DNA from 4 places in the Erwinia sp. GW821-FHT03D09 genome. Region 3 is predicted to be linked to each of the others. Evidence: predicted binding sites of a transcription regulator. Region 3 holds the regulator's gene; each other region holds the start of a gene.

Region 1 (3,594 bases), on a different contig from region 3:
GCTCTTCGACTCCATCATATAGGTAGCGTTGGTGCGCCAGTCGAGCACGTCACGCAGTAGTGGCACGGTCAGGTTGGCTTCCAGCCCCTCTACCAGCGCCTTACCGCCATTTTCCCACTGCAGTACGTTATAGCCGCTGGTGGTGGTGCCAATAATGTCGGTACCGGCGACGATTTTGTTTTTGTAATCGTTGCGGAACCAGGTGATACCCGCAGAGTAACCCTCGGCGGCGAACTCCAGCCCCAGCTCTTTGTTCACGCTAACTTCGGCATCCAGATCGGTGTTACCCAACAGATAGCAGCTGCCGCTGGAGATGGTCTTCGGACAACCGTTGCCGCGCGTGCCCAGCAGATAGCCTTCGCTGGACTGATACAGGTTCGGCGCTTTAAACACTCGGGCGATACCTGCTTTAACTTTGAAGAACTCGCCGAGATCCTGCGACAGGTTCAGGCCAGGGCTCCAGTTATTACCGAACTGGCTGTGGTGATCGAAGCGCAGACCGGGGATCAGGAAGGTGCCTATCCACGGTTCGATGTTGTCTTCAAAGTAGACGGCCGCGGTGGTAGCGCTGTTTTTGGCGTTACGCTCGTCCGGATTGCCCGATACGCCGCCAACGGCCACGCCGCTGGCATCGGTGGCGCTAATCGAGGCCGGGTCGTTCAGCTCTTCACGGTTCCACTCCGCGCCGAGGGTGACGGTTTGCGATAACCACTGCTCAATCGGGATATTCACTTCGCCGCTGGTGCGGTAATTTTCCAGGCGGCTGGTGCTGAACTCGTCGCTGTTAATCATCCCCTCAACGCGGCCGGAGGAGCCTTCGTTCAGACGCGTGTTGTTGGTCTTCTCATAGGCGGCGGTGAATTTTGAGGTGCCCCATTCCCAGAAGCCATTGTGGGTCAGGCCGTACGTCTGGCGGTACAGGCGATTGGTTTCAGATCCGTACAGCGAGTCCACCAGGCCATTCGGGCTGAGGTTGCCGTTGCTGTACTGCGTGTCTCCGGCGTAGATATTGCCCTGGCGGCTGTAGCCGTAATCGAAATCAACGATTTGCGACGGCGTCAGTTTCCAGGAGAGCAGGGCGTTAATGTCTTTGTTACGCACGCCTTCACGACCGGCGGCGTAGGAGCCGTTCTGTGCGTTGTTGATATCGGCGGCGTCGGCGTCGGTTTTGTTGATATTACCGTACAGACGCATGGTCAACACATCACCGGCCAGCGGGCCGCTGAGGTTAAAGTTGGCGCGTTTGGTATCGCCCTCTTTGCCGTCTTCCGGCTGGTTGGTGAACAGGGAAAGCGAACCGCGCCAGTCTTTGGTCGGGCGCTTGGTGTAGATATTGATGACCCCGCCCGCTGCGCCGGAGCCGTAACGCGCCGCCGCCGGGCCGCGCAGCACTTCAATGCGATCAACCAGCTCGACCGGCACCCAGTTGGTGTCGCCGCGCGTGTCGCGTTCGCCTTTCCAGCTGTAGCGCACCGAACTGCGGGAATTGACCGGTACGCCATCGATCAGGATCAGCGTGTTTTCCGGGCCCATGCCGCGAATATCGATCTGTCGGTTGTTGCCGCGGCTGCCGTTGGCGCTGTTGCCGGTCAGATTGACGCCGGGCATTTTGCGGATGATGTCTGAGAGGTCGTTGACCGGTGGGCTTTTGGCAATATCGTCGGCGGTGATAATTGAAACGCCGGGCTGCTGTTTCAGTTCCTGTTCAGCGGTTTTCTGAACCGTCATCACGGCGTCGCTGTCGTTAGTTTCTGCGTCTTCCGCTGCACTGGCGTCGATCACCATTAAACCGGTAAGAAGCAGAGCCAGAGGGTGAATCCGAAAACGTCCATATCTGTTCATCAAATAATCTCAAATTGTGGATGATTGTAAGATGATGTGTATGATAACGAGAATTGTTATCATTTAAAGGTTTGTCAGGACGAATTCACAATATCTCCACAATTGGTGGCTTTTGTCAGTTTTTATCTGCGAAATGCCAGTAAATGCGGATTTTTCAGCTCGTTAAGTGTCATTTTCGTCTTTACATTCCGCGAAATTGTGCAGATTTTGTGTAGAACTCTGGCTTTAGCACGATGTGTTGATCTTAAACACTACACATTTCAGTCTTTTGCCGTTATTATCCCGCAACAAATTTAATACGAATAGTTCTCATTTATATCAGTTTTCTGATTCTCAGGAGAGAGAAAATGCGTTTCCCTCAGGCCATTACGTCATCTCTGTTTGCGCTGTCCCTGGTTTGTTCACCCGCTGCGTTTGCTGCCACTGAAGGCTCAACGGTCAGCATCGTTCATGCCCAGGGCACCACGGCGGTACCGAAAAATCCACAGCGTGTTGTGGTGCTGAGCCCGGCCGCGCTGGATATTACCGATGTGCTTGGCGTGAAAGTGATTGGCGTACCGAAAACCAGCGCCCACTACCCGGCGTACCTGGCAAAATATAATGGCCAGGACTATTTGGATGCCGGTACGCTGTTTGAGCCAAACTTTGAAGCTCTGAGCAACGCCAAACCTGACCTGATTATTGCCGGTGCCCGCGCGCGTGATGCCTACGGCAAACTGAGTGAAATTGCACCGACTATCTCTCCCGATCTCGACCCGCATAACTTCCTCGCGAGCATGACCGAACGCACCGAGCAACTGGGTGAAATCTTTGGCAAGCAGGAGAAAGCCAAAGAGGTGCTGGCCGCGTTTAACGCCCAGATCGCCGACGTTCGTAAAGAGTCCGCCAATGCCGGTAGCGCGATGATGCTGATGGTCAACGGCGGCAAGCTCAGCGCCTACTCACCGGGTTCCCGCTTCGGTTTTATCTATGATGTACTGGGCTTCAAACCGGCCACCAACTTTGCGGAAACCGGCAACCACGGCAACTCGGTATCACCCGAGTTCGTGATGGAAGCTAACCCGGAGTGGCTGTTCGTGCTGGATCGCGATAGCGCGATTGGCCGTAAAGAGGGCAGCTCGGCACAGCAGGTGCTGGATAACCCGCTGGTGCGCAAAACCAACGCCTGGAAAAAGCAGCAGGTGGTTTACCTGGATTCCGGCTCGCTGTATATCGCCGGTGGTCTGCAAAGCTACAGCCTGTTGATGACCCAGGTGAAGCAGGTACTGGATAAGTCGAAAACCCAGCCGTAAATGAAATCTTTCGCCTTTACCGCAGGCCTGGCATTATTGCTGGGCCTTACTGTTTTTAGCCTGTTTGTGGGCGTCAGCCGCGTTACCCTGGTCAGTCTGTGGACCGATCCCGAGATGCGCGAGATCCTGCTTATCAGTCGTTTCCCCCGTACTGCCGCGCTGCTGCTGGCGGGTAGCGCCATGAGCGTTGCCGGCCTGATTATGCAGATGCTGACGCAGAACCGCTTTGTCGAACCCTCCGTTGCCGGCACCACCCAGTCGGCCAGCCTCGGCCTGCTGCTGGTGATGATCGTCAGCCCCGCCGCGCCGATTATGCTGAAGATGGGCGTGGCCTCGCTGTTTGCGCTGTTCGGCACCGCGCTGTTTATGCTGCTGATTAACCGTATCCGGATGAAATCGTCGCTGATGGTGCCGCTGGCGGGCATTATGCTCGGTGCGGTGTTTAGCGCGGTCACCACCT
Region 2 (3,594 bases), on a different contig from region 3:
TCCTGCACATCTTTGTACAGTTGGTCGGCAAATTTATCCATATCTTTTGTGGTGTTATCAGCAAATAAGACTTTTTCCAGACGGTGGAAGCCGGTGAAGTGCGGATCTTCCGCTTTCTTCTCGAAGTCATCTTCACGGGCATCGATGCTGCCGTCCAGATCGGAGAACAGTTCGGCAATCGGTTCAATGCGCTCGTAGTGCTGGCGGGTTGGTGCATACAGCGCTTTGGCTTTTTCCAGATCGCCCGCTTTCACCGCATCGGTAAAGGCTTTGGTACCGGCTACCAGCTGATCGACTTCTTTCATCACGTAGACTTTATAGTCGGCAATTGGCCCAACCAGCTGCAGCACGTCCGGCTTGCCGTCGTTCACTTTGCTGCCGTTGGCCTTCACAATCAGCTTACCTTTCGGGTTGCTCAGCAGGCCGCAGGTAATATCGTATTCCCCGGCTTCCAGATTGGCAGTCAGCTTCTGGGTAAAGGATGGGGCGATGTTTTCACGCTCTTCCACCACCATCACGCCTTTCAGGATCTCCCACTCCAGCGCTTTCTGGCTGTTGTTCTTAATGATGAACTGGGTTTTACCGGCATCCACCGTCAGTGTCATTGGTTCGCACTGCTTGTCGTTGACGCTAACCTTGACCTGCGGAATATCAGCAGCCAGCGCCGCCCCTGAAGAGGTCAGAACGGCCAGCAAAGCGGCATTCAGTGCGTGGCGGCGAAAGTGTGTAGTCATCGTGTAATCCCTGTCAAAAAGTTGAACCGGCAGGCGGCTGCCTGCCCGGTCAGTTTCAGCGCGTGCTGCGCGCCGCAGAGGTAGTTGCGCGTGCCGGCAGCATAAACAGCAGCAGCGCAGGAATCAGATAAATCAGCCAGACCGCCACTTCGCTCACGCTCGGGGCTTCCTGGTAGCCAAGCATGCCTTCCATCAGCGTACCGAATACGCTGTGGGTGGAGAGCACATTGCTAAAATCGAACGCGACGTCCTGGAAATGGTTCCACAGTCCCGCTTCGTGGAAAGCGCGGATCGCCCCCGCCACCAGACCGGCAGCAACAAAAATAATAAACAGGCTGGTCCACTTAAAGAAGCTCGCCAGGTTGAGCCGCACGCCCCCCCAGTAGATCAGTATTCCTAAGACCACTGCCGTGCCCAGACCGAGCATCGCGCCCAGCGGCGGCGCGTAGCCCACATCCTGTTGGAAAGCGGCCAGCAGGAAGAACACCGACTCCAGCCCTTCTCGGGCAACGGCAAGAAACACCATCAGTACCAATGCCCAACCGCTGCTGTTGCCCTTCTTCAGCGCGTTATCCACCGCATCTTCCAACTGGGCCTTGACGTTGCGCGACACTTTGCGCATCCAGAACACCATCCAGGTCAGGATCACTACGGCGATGACCGCCACCAGCCCCTCAAACAGCTCTTGCTGTTTCTGCGGGAATTCACCGGTGGTTTCATTGATGAACCAGCCAAGCGCCAGGCACAGCGCAGCGGCTACCACCACACCGACCCACATCGCGCCAAACCACTGGCTGCGCTGGGTGCGCTTCAGATAGCTGGCAATCAGGCTGACAATCAGCGCCGCTTCCAGCCCTTCGCGCAGCATAATGAGAAAAGGAACAAACATGCCAACACCCTCAAAAGTGTTAAATACGGTCAAGTGCAGTAAAGATAAGTAAAATACAAACGATATCGATTATCATTATCGGACAAGGAATTACAAGCATTTCAGGCGAAATATTGCTGTTTCCGAGCGGGAATTATTTAAGGAAATGTAACGGAGGGAAACTTCTTTCATTCAACCTGAAAAGGTGATTGCTGAGAGAGGGAATGGGGAAATCTGGCTACTGACAAGCCTTAATCACTTAACGGTCGCGCATTCAGGGTCAGGCCACTATGCGCGAACTTTTGGGCCGTATTTACCGTACAGGATTTTGTGGAAAGCAGGTTCCCCATTTTGAGGAACCCTGCCAGGAAAAGTAGAGCCATTCCGCTACGGGGCAGAACGGCTCAGGCGTTTATCAGCTGTGATATTCCGCTTCCGCTGCGTCAAAACGCTGTTGCGCGGCGGCGGAAGGAGCTTTACCGATCAGGCTAAAGACCACAATGGCAATACTGCCGAACAGGAAGCCTGGAATGATTTCGTACAGTTCCGCATAGCCGTAGCTCTTCCACAGCAGTACGGTAGCCGCACCAACGATCATCCCCGCCAGCGCACCGTTACGGGTCATACGACGCCAGATCAGTGAGAACAGCACCACCGGCCCAAACGCCGCGCCGAAGCCCGCCCAGGCGTAACTGACCAGGCCCAGCACGCGGTTATTCGGGTTAGCAGCCAGAGCAATAGCCACCACCGCCACCAGCAGCACCATCAGGCGCCCTACCCACACCAGCTCACGCTGGCTGGCGTTTTTACGCAGGAAGTTTTTGTACAGATCTTCCGTCAGCGCGCTGGAGCAGACCAGCAGCTGGCAGCTCAGCGTTGACATTACCGCCGCCAGAATCGCCGACAGCAGCACCCCGGCAATCCACGGGTTAAACAGAATACGCGTCAGCTCAATAAAGATACGTTCGCCGTTTTCATTAACCCCGGCGGCCAGCTCCGGATGGTTCTGGAAGAAGGCAATACCGAAGAAGCCTACCGCCACTGCACCGGCCAGGCACAGGATCATCCAGGTCATGCCGATACGGCGCGCCGTACGGATAGAACGGTGGGAATCCGCCGCCATAAAGCGGGCCAGGATATGCGGCTGGCCGAAGTAACCCAGACCCCAGCCCAGCAGCGAGATCACCGCCACGAAGTTCAGGTTTTTCAGCATATCGATATTTTCAATACTCTTCGCTTCAATCACCTGCAGAGAATCGCTAAGGCCACCGACGGCAACAATTACAATTACCGGCGTGAGGATCAGAGCGAAAATCATCAGGCTGGCCTGCACGGTATCGGTCCAGCTCACCGCCAGGAAACCACCGACGAAGGTATAAACAATGGTCGCACCGGCACCGGCCCACAGTGCCGTTTCGTAGCTCATGCCGAAGGTACTTTCAAACAGACGGGCACCGGCTACCACGCCGGAGGCACAGTAAACGGTGAAGAAGATCAGGATCACCAGCGCGGAGATCACTCGCAGCAGCTTGCTGCTATCCTCAAAGCGGCTGGAGAAAAAATCAGGCAGGGTCAGTGCATTGTCGTGGTGCTCGGTCTGCACGCGCAGGCGTCCGGCAACAATCTTCCAGTTCAGCCAGGCCCCCAGAGTCAGACCGATGGCGATCCAGCTCTCAGAGATACCTGAGATGAAAATCGCACCGGGCAGGCCCATCAGCAGCCAGCCGCTCATATCGGACGCACCGGCCGAGAGCGCGGTGACCAAGCTGCCGAGGCTGCGTCCGCCCAGAATATAATCGTCAAAGTTTTTTGTTGAGCGGTAGGCGATAAAGCCAATCAACACCATGCCGAGAATATAAACACAAAAGGTCACCATCATCGGTGTACTTACAGTCATTCAGGTTCTCCACTTATTATTCGTTTCCGTAGCGTTCAGGCTGCAAGGCATTTATTGCCCAAAGGCGCAATAACAGCAGCTTCGCAAGAGGGTGG
Region 3 (3,594 bases):
AATCGCCATGATGTTAACCGCACTGGCACCGGACCGCGTGGCAGGACTGGTGGTGATTGATATGGCACCAGTCGCCTACTCCACCCGCCATCATGATGATATCTTCGCCGCGCTCCAGGCAGTTACCCATGCTGGCATCACCTCGCGTAGTCAGGCCGCAGCGCTAATGCGTCAGACATTGACGGAAGAGGGCGTGATCCAGTTTCTGTTAAAATCTTTCCACGAAGGTGAATGGCGTTTTAATGTATCTGTGCTGTATCAGTGCTACGACCAGATTATTGGCTGGCAGCCAGTGCCTGCCTGGCCGCATCCTGCGCTGTTCATTCGCGGTGAGCGTTCCCCCTATCTGGCCGATGAATATCGTGACGCGCTGCTGGCACAGTTCCCGCAGGCGCGGGCCTATGTTGTGGCCGGGGCCGGCCACTGGGTTCACGCTGAAAAACCTGATGCAGTTTTACGCGCAATTCGTCGATTTTTTGTGCTGTAAAAACAATTATTTCCCTATGTTGTTAAAACATTGTCGTCATCACTTTCACTGGGGTATGATGCGCGCTGACATTTTTCCGCTGGTGATTTTTACGGCGGATAACGGCCTGACACATCAGAAATCCAGCCTTTCAGTATCACTAATCTATGGCAAAAGAGAACACGGACCGCACAACGATCGATCTGTTCGCAGATGAACGTCGCCCGGGACGACCGAAAACTAATCCGCTGACGCGTGATGAGCAGCTGCGAATCAATAAACGTAATCAGCTTAAGCGCGATAAAGTTCGCGGGCTTAAGCGCGTCGAGCTGAAAATGAACAGTGAAGCCGTTGACGCACTGAACCAGCTGGCCGAAGCGCGCAATATGAGCCGCAGTGAGCTGATTGAAGAGATGCTGCTAAACCAGTTAAAACACCTGCAGTCCTGATTGCACCGCGTGTGCTCAACGCACAAAGTGACAAATGCCGCAGGATTACTCGTTTATCCGTTGACGGCGGTCTGCTATTATTACGGCTATCTGCAAAAATTTTGGCAGTCACCATATCATTAAGATTCAAGAGGTTATTAAACTCATGGCAATCGTAGGCATTTTCTTTGGCAGCGATACGGGCAATACGGAAAACATTGCAAAGATGATCCAGAAGCAGCTGGGTAAAGACGTTGCAGAAGTTCGTGATATTGCCAAAAGCAGCAAAGAAGACCTTGAAGCCTTCGACATTCTGCTGCTGGGCATTCCTACCTGGTACTACGGAGAAGCCCAGTGTGACTGGGATGACTTTTTCCCTACGCTGGAAGAGATCGACTTCAACGGAAAACTGGTCGCCCTGTTCGGCTGTGGCGATCAGGAAGACTATTCTGAATATTTCTGCGATGCGATGGGTACCATCCGCGACATCATTGAGCCAAACGGCGCAATTCTGGTGGGTCAGTGGCCGACTGAAGGCTACAATTTCGAAGCCTCTAAAGGCCTGGCCGATGACAACCACTTCCTGGGTCTGGCGATTGACGAAGACCGTCAGCCTGAACTGACCAACGAACGCGTTGATAAGTGGGTTAAGCAGATTTTTGATGAGCTTCAGCTGAAAGAAATCATCGAAGCCTGAGCCAAACGGCCTGATGTGAGAGACACCTCACATCAGGCCAATGGTTTTTCCTATAGAAGTAATAGATACGTATTTGTAAATACCACCTGTAAAAATGTACAATAACCCCATCGGTTATCCGCTTTCTCATCCTCCAGCATCCCTTTAACGATCTTTTATGATCGTTGTGCGATGGGATGAAATAGAGCGAAATGTTAACTTTGTAAGATTTGGACGCAGGCCTCACTGGACGTAATGACATTAATCCTTACATCCAACAGTGGCTTCAGGCATTCCTTGTTGTTTTCATTTCGATGTATGAGTTCTATACTGTGACGCATCCAACTCTAGCGTCAACCGATGTTCAGGGCTTTTCAGCCACTAAGTGACTAGCAAAGTAACAGGACAATATCCGCATGACTGACAACAATACCGCATTAAAGAAGGCCGGCCTGAAAGTCACGCTTCCACGACTGAAAATTCTGGAAGTGCTTCAGGAACCAGAAGGCCATCACGTCAGTGCGGAAGACTTGTATAAGCGCCTGATTGATATGGGCGAAGAAATCGGTTTAGCCACGGTGTACCGCGTGCTCAACCAGTTTGATGACGCAGGGATCGTTACCCGTCATAACTTTGAAGGCGGTAAATCCGTTTTCGAACTGACTCAGCAGCACCACCACGATCATCTGATCTGCCTGGACTGCGGCAAAGTTATTGAGTTCCGCGACGAATATATCGAAGCACGTCAGCGTGAAATCGCGACTCGCCACGGGATCAAACTGAGCAATCACAGTCTGTACCTCTATGGCCATTGCTCTAAGGGCGACTGCCGCGAAGACGATACGCTGCACGACGAGTAATCCATTCTGAAATCAGTATGAAACCGGTGGCCATCCACCGGTTTTTTTTGCCTGTTATCCGGCATAGACCGGCAGGACGTTCCAGTACGAAAGTAGAGAAACCAGCGCATTCACCGCGCCGAAGATCAGCACCAGTACGATTGGTGCCGTTCCCCCTCTTACCTGCCAGGCTGCGGTAGTAAAACGCTGCCTGGCCTTTCGCGCCAGCATTGCAGGGGTAATCACGGCCCAAAGTGTAGCCGCCAGCCCGGCATAACCAATCGCCACAAGAAAGCCGTTTGGCCAGATCATCGCCGCCGTCAGCGGCAGAATAAAGGTGACCACCGTCGTTTTTAACCGACCGAAGGCTGTACGATCAAACTTAAACAGATCGGCAAGGTAGTCGAAGAACCCCAGACTAACGCCAAGGAATGAACAGGCGACGGCAAAGTTCGAGAAGATATCCAGCAGCAGATTCAGATGGGGGCTGTGCAGCACACCCGAAAGTGCGGCGACCAGCACGTCGATATTTCCACCCTGTGCTGCAATCGCTTTGAATTCATGGCGCGGGATATTGCCCATCGTGCCAATAATCCAGATAAAGTAGATGATCAGCGCCAGCAGCGTGCCGAATACCAGACAGCGACAAACCCGGCTACCGTTCTTCTGATAGTAACTGACCAGCCCGGCGATATTACCGTGATAGCCAAATGACGCAAGGCAGAATGGGATCACCATCCACAGATAGCGAAGGTAATGGCTTTCCTCCCCATGACTGTCCAGCAGTTTCACCGGTTCGATATGCCATAGCAGTCCGCCAAAGATAATCAAAAACGTAATGACTTTCGCACCGAGAAAAATCAGCGTCATACGACTGACCATTGCCGTGCCCAGCCAGATAAACACCGCCACCAGAAGCGTAAAGGCGAAACCGGCACTACGGGCAGAAACCGGCAGTGAGAGCTGGCTCAGCGTGTGCTGAATAATCGCTCCGCTGGCGGAGATATAGGCATAGGTCAGTATCCCCAGAACAAAGGCGACAGACAGACCGTTAATCAGATTCCAGCCCCGTCCCAACAGATCGCGAGTGATCGTGTCAAAGCTGGACCCGGCAGGGTAATGCAGGCTGGCCTCCAAAAACAGCAGCCCGGAAAGCAGCATGCAGAACCAGGTGACAATCAGTAA
Region 4 (3,594 bases), on a different contig from region 3:
GCCATTAATTCGTGCAGCGCGACTTTCTGTTCGCTGTGAATCAACTGAAAGCGAAGCCACGGCGCGAGCTGCTGGACTTTCGCCATCAGCGCAGGGAACAGACTGAAGGTGGTGAAATCGGTGACGGCAAAGGTGAATTCGTGCTGGCTTGTTGCCGGATCGAAGCGGGGGCGTTTCTGTACGCTCTGATTAAGCTGCGACAGGCTGTTATTGACCGATTCTGCCAGCGCGGTGGCAAAAAGGGTAGGCTGCATTTCGTGGCCGACCCGGTAAAACAGTTCATCGTCAAGATGGCGGCGCAGGCGGCTTAGCGCATGGCTAAGCGCCGAATTACTCAACGCCAGCTCCTCCGCCGCTCGAGCTACCGACTGGTGTCGCCAGACCGCGTCAAATACCAGCAGCAGGTTGAGGTCGAGGTTACGTAAATTTGGATGCATAAAATTCACTATATACTGATAACAATGCACTTCATTCATCCGAGATTAGCGGGTATTCTGCCCGCCATCAACTCAATGTAAGACGGGAATAACCATGAAACTTGTTATCCGCCGCGCTGAACGCCGCGATGCCGCACTGATCCTCGCGATGATCGCCGAACTGGCCGAATACGAAAAAGCGCTGCATGAAGTGATTGCCACACAGCAGGATATTGAACAGACGCTGTTTGCCGATGACAGTAAATCGGAAGGGCTGATTTGTGAGTTCGATGGCGTCCCGGCGGGCTATGCGGTGTTCTTTACCAGCTACTCTACCTGGCTGGGAAAAAACGGTATTTACCTGGAAGATCTGTATATTTCGCCGCGTTTTCGCGGACAAAAGGCGGGTAAACAGCTGCTGCGCCATATTGCGAAACTGGCGGTAGAGCGGGGCTGCGGTCGCCTGGAGTGGAGCGTGCTGGACTGGAATCAGCCCGCCATCGATTTCTATAAAAGCATCGGTGCAGCACCGCAGGACGAGTGGGTGCGCTACCGCATGGAAGGTGCGATGCTGACGGACTTCGCCGCCTCCTGATTATTTGCCAATCCTGCCCGGCTGAGAATCAGCCTCACGATTGTGCGCACGAAGTCAGCCTTGCCGCTGGCTTCGTTGTGTTGACCCTCAGCAAGCTGAGAAAATCACGTAAATCAGCTAATTATGTAATATTTCTCGTCGCTCAACCCCACTTTAGCCCCTCCCCATGCTGACTCCATTGCACACTTCAATGACATCGCAATGTTTTGCCAGCGAAAAAGTTCCGCGGAAAATTGCAAATAATTATTAATTTCATGTTGATAATGCTTATCATTTATATATGATGTCGTAAAATATAAAGATTCACCTGCAATACCCTTTTAGATTCGTTACACACCCGTTTGTACAGGAAGCCGATGCCGGGCAAATACCAATAAAATAGATCAGGGTATTTGACATGCTCAAATTTTCATCCCGCAGGGGATTACTGCAGACATCTCTCGTCATGGGAACGTTTTTTACCGCTGCCGTTAACGCCGCAGAAGCGCCTGCTGCGCAAAACGACGTGGCTAACAGTGCTAACACCAGTCAGAAACAGAATCTGGTCAAACCGGTTAAAAACAACGAGCCGATCATGATCGTGACCGCGCCGGAGATTAAGAAAGTCGCCGGTACCAAAACCACCATCACCGCTGACGAACTGCAGAAGCGCGGCAGTAACGATTTCGGTTCGGTGATGCGCAACCAGCTGGCGATCAGCGCCACCGGTTCCAGCGGCGGTTCTTCCGACGGCAAAAGCGGCTTCGACCGCGGCGGCTACACCGGTTACAACATTCGTGGCCTGGAAAGCAACCGCGTGGCGCTGGACGTTGACGGCATTCCACAACCGGATGCGACTGGCCGCAGCTACGCCAGCCGTGCGGGCGTGAACACCTTCGGGATTGGCCGCGACTACATCGATCCTTACGTCTACGGGCAGATCGATATCGTTGCCGGTGCCACGGAAACCTCCTACGCCAACAACGCTATGGGCGGTTCCGTCTCGTTCCAGCCGAAATCTGCCGATGATTATCTACAGCCGGGCAAAGACACTTATTTCGGCTATCAGAGCGACTACGATTCTTCCAGCCGCAGCTGGCACAACGGCATTACCGCTGCAGCAGGCGATCAGACCCTGCGCGGCCTGATTGCCTACAGCCGCCGTGACGGTCAGCAGACCCGCAACAACAGCGGCGTACATGATGCCTATCCGGCTAACTGGCACTCTGATGCGCTGTTAACCTCGGGCATCTGGCAGCCGAACGACGAGCATAAATTTACCGGCGTGCTGGATTTCTACAGCAAGGTTAAGCACACCAACTACGACAGCTGGAACCGCAGCGGTTCTGCGATCCTCGGCCCCGCCAACCAGCAGAGCAATACCCGCCGCTGGGGGGCTTCGGTGAAGGATGAGTGGACGCCGTCCAGCGAGTGGGTTGACAGCCTGACGACCAAAGCCTACTGGCAGAAGACCGAAGCCCATGACAACACGCTGATGCCGGATGAAATGACTGGCAACATGCAGCGCGTCTACTCCGACTATGATGTAAAAACCTACGGTCTGGAAACGCAACTGGCGAAAGCTCTGGGTCGTCATAACCTGAGCGCCGGTCTGAACGGCCGCGTCAGCGATGCCGAACGCCCGTTCAGCCAGTCTCCGGCACCGGGTCCATCCAGCGTGGTCATGAAGCCGCAGGGCGACAGCCGCACCACGGTACTGGGTGGCTTCGTGCAGGACGATATCCAGTTTGACCTTAGTGGACACAACTTCTCGGTGGTGCCCGGCGTGCGCGTGGCTCATCAGGAAACCAAACCGCAGAATCTGGATAATCTGACCGCCAACAGCACCGCGCTTAACGGCGCCTCGGTGGAAACGCTGTACGGTAAAACCAATAAAGATACTCAGGTGCTGCCGTCAATCAGCTTCAACTACGATCTGACACCAACCCTGATGACCTACATCCAGTACAAGCGCGGCGCGCAGTTCCCGAACGCCAGCCAGCTTTACGGCTCATGGAACCTGGGTTCAAGCTATGCCGGCCCGCAGCAGTATGCATTGATTGGCAACACCGATCTGGATACGGAAACCAGCAACAACTTCGAGTGGGGCGTGAAGGGTGAAGCGGTTGAAGGTGTGACGTTAAACACCTCGCTGTACTACAACAGCTATAAGAACTTCATTGCCTATTCCCGTTACCGTCGTGCGGCAAACCCGGACAAGTTCGTTAACGTACCGTCTAACATCTACACCACCTATCAGGCTGAAAACCGTGATAAAGCCTATATCTGGGGCGGTGAAATCAGCACCAAAATTAACTTTGGTACCTGGTTTGAAGAAGTTAACGGCCTGAGCGCTAACCTTGGCCTGGCGTACAGCAAAGGCCAGTCGAAGTCGAGCTACAACGGTGACAAGTACATCGATCTTGAAAGCGTCGCACCAATGAAAGCCATCGTTGGCGTGGCATGGGATGACCCGGCCCAGCGTTACGGTGCCGCGGTGACCGCCACCTTTGTTAAGGGCAAGCAGGCCGAAGCCACCAACCGCGAGAGCTACACCAACGTGGGTACGCCAATCACCGATTCCACCGCAGAATATATGCGCGT

The links. The regulator Fur, encoded in region 3, represses iron uptake genes when iron is present. The targets are predictions, from matches to a motif close to ATAATAATGAGAACNACTATCAA.
Region 1: a site for Fur is predicted at 1,883-1,905, ahead of AC07U6_RS16325 (TonB-dependent siderophore receptor). Genes of this name have one in related genera too.
Region 2: a site for Fur is predicted at 1,677-1,699, ahead of efeU (iron uptake transporter permease EfeU). Genes of this name have one in related genera too.
Region 4: a site for Fur is predicted at 1,269-1,291, ahead of AC07U6_RS00985 (TonB-dependent receptor domain-containing protein). Genes of this name have one in related genera too.

What each region holds. Positions count from the first base shown of each region.
Region 1 covers NZ_JBWKUK010000016.1:33,411-37,004, reverse strand. Annotated here, with positions in the region: gene AC07U6_RS16325 (TonB-dependent siderophore receptor) at 1-1,842, opposite strand, end outside; gene AC07U6_RS16320 (siderophore ABC transporter substrate-binding protein) at 2,190-3,134, shown strand; gene AC07U6_RS16315 (ABC transporter permease) at 3,135-3,594, shown strand, end outside.
Region 2 covers NZ_JBWKUK010000004.1:26,743-30,336, reverse strand. Annotated here, with positions in the region: gene efeO (iron uptake system protein EfeO) at 1-734, opposite strand, end outside; gene efeU (iron uptake transporter permease EfeU) at 790-1,623, opposite strand; gene putP (sodium/proline symporter PutP) at 2,018-3,499, opposite strand.
Region 3 covers NZ_JBWKUK010000009.1:31,940-35,533, forward strand. Annotated here, with positions in the region: gene ybfF (esterase) at 1-487, shown strand, start outside; gene ybfE (LexA regulated protein) at 634-915, shown strand; gene fldA (flavodoxin FldA) at 1,061-1,591, shown strand; gene fur (ferric iron uptake transcriptional regulator) at 1,987-2,430, shown strand; gene mtr (tryptophan permease) at 2,485-3,594, opposite strand, start outside.
Region 4 covers NZ_JBWKUK010000001.1:187,913-191,506, forward strand. Annotated here, with positions in the region: gene AC07U6_RS00975 (LysR family transcriptional regulator) at 1-449, opposite strand, end outside; gene AC07U6_RS00980 (GNAT family N-acetyltransferase) at 532-1,011, shown strand; gene AC07U6_RS00985 (TonB-dependent receptor domain-containing protein) at 1,409-3,594, shown strand, end outside.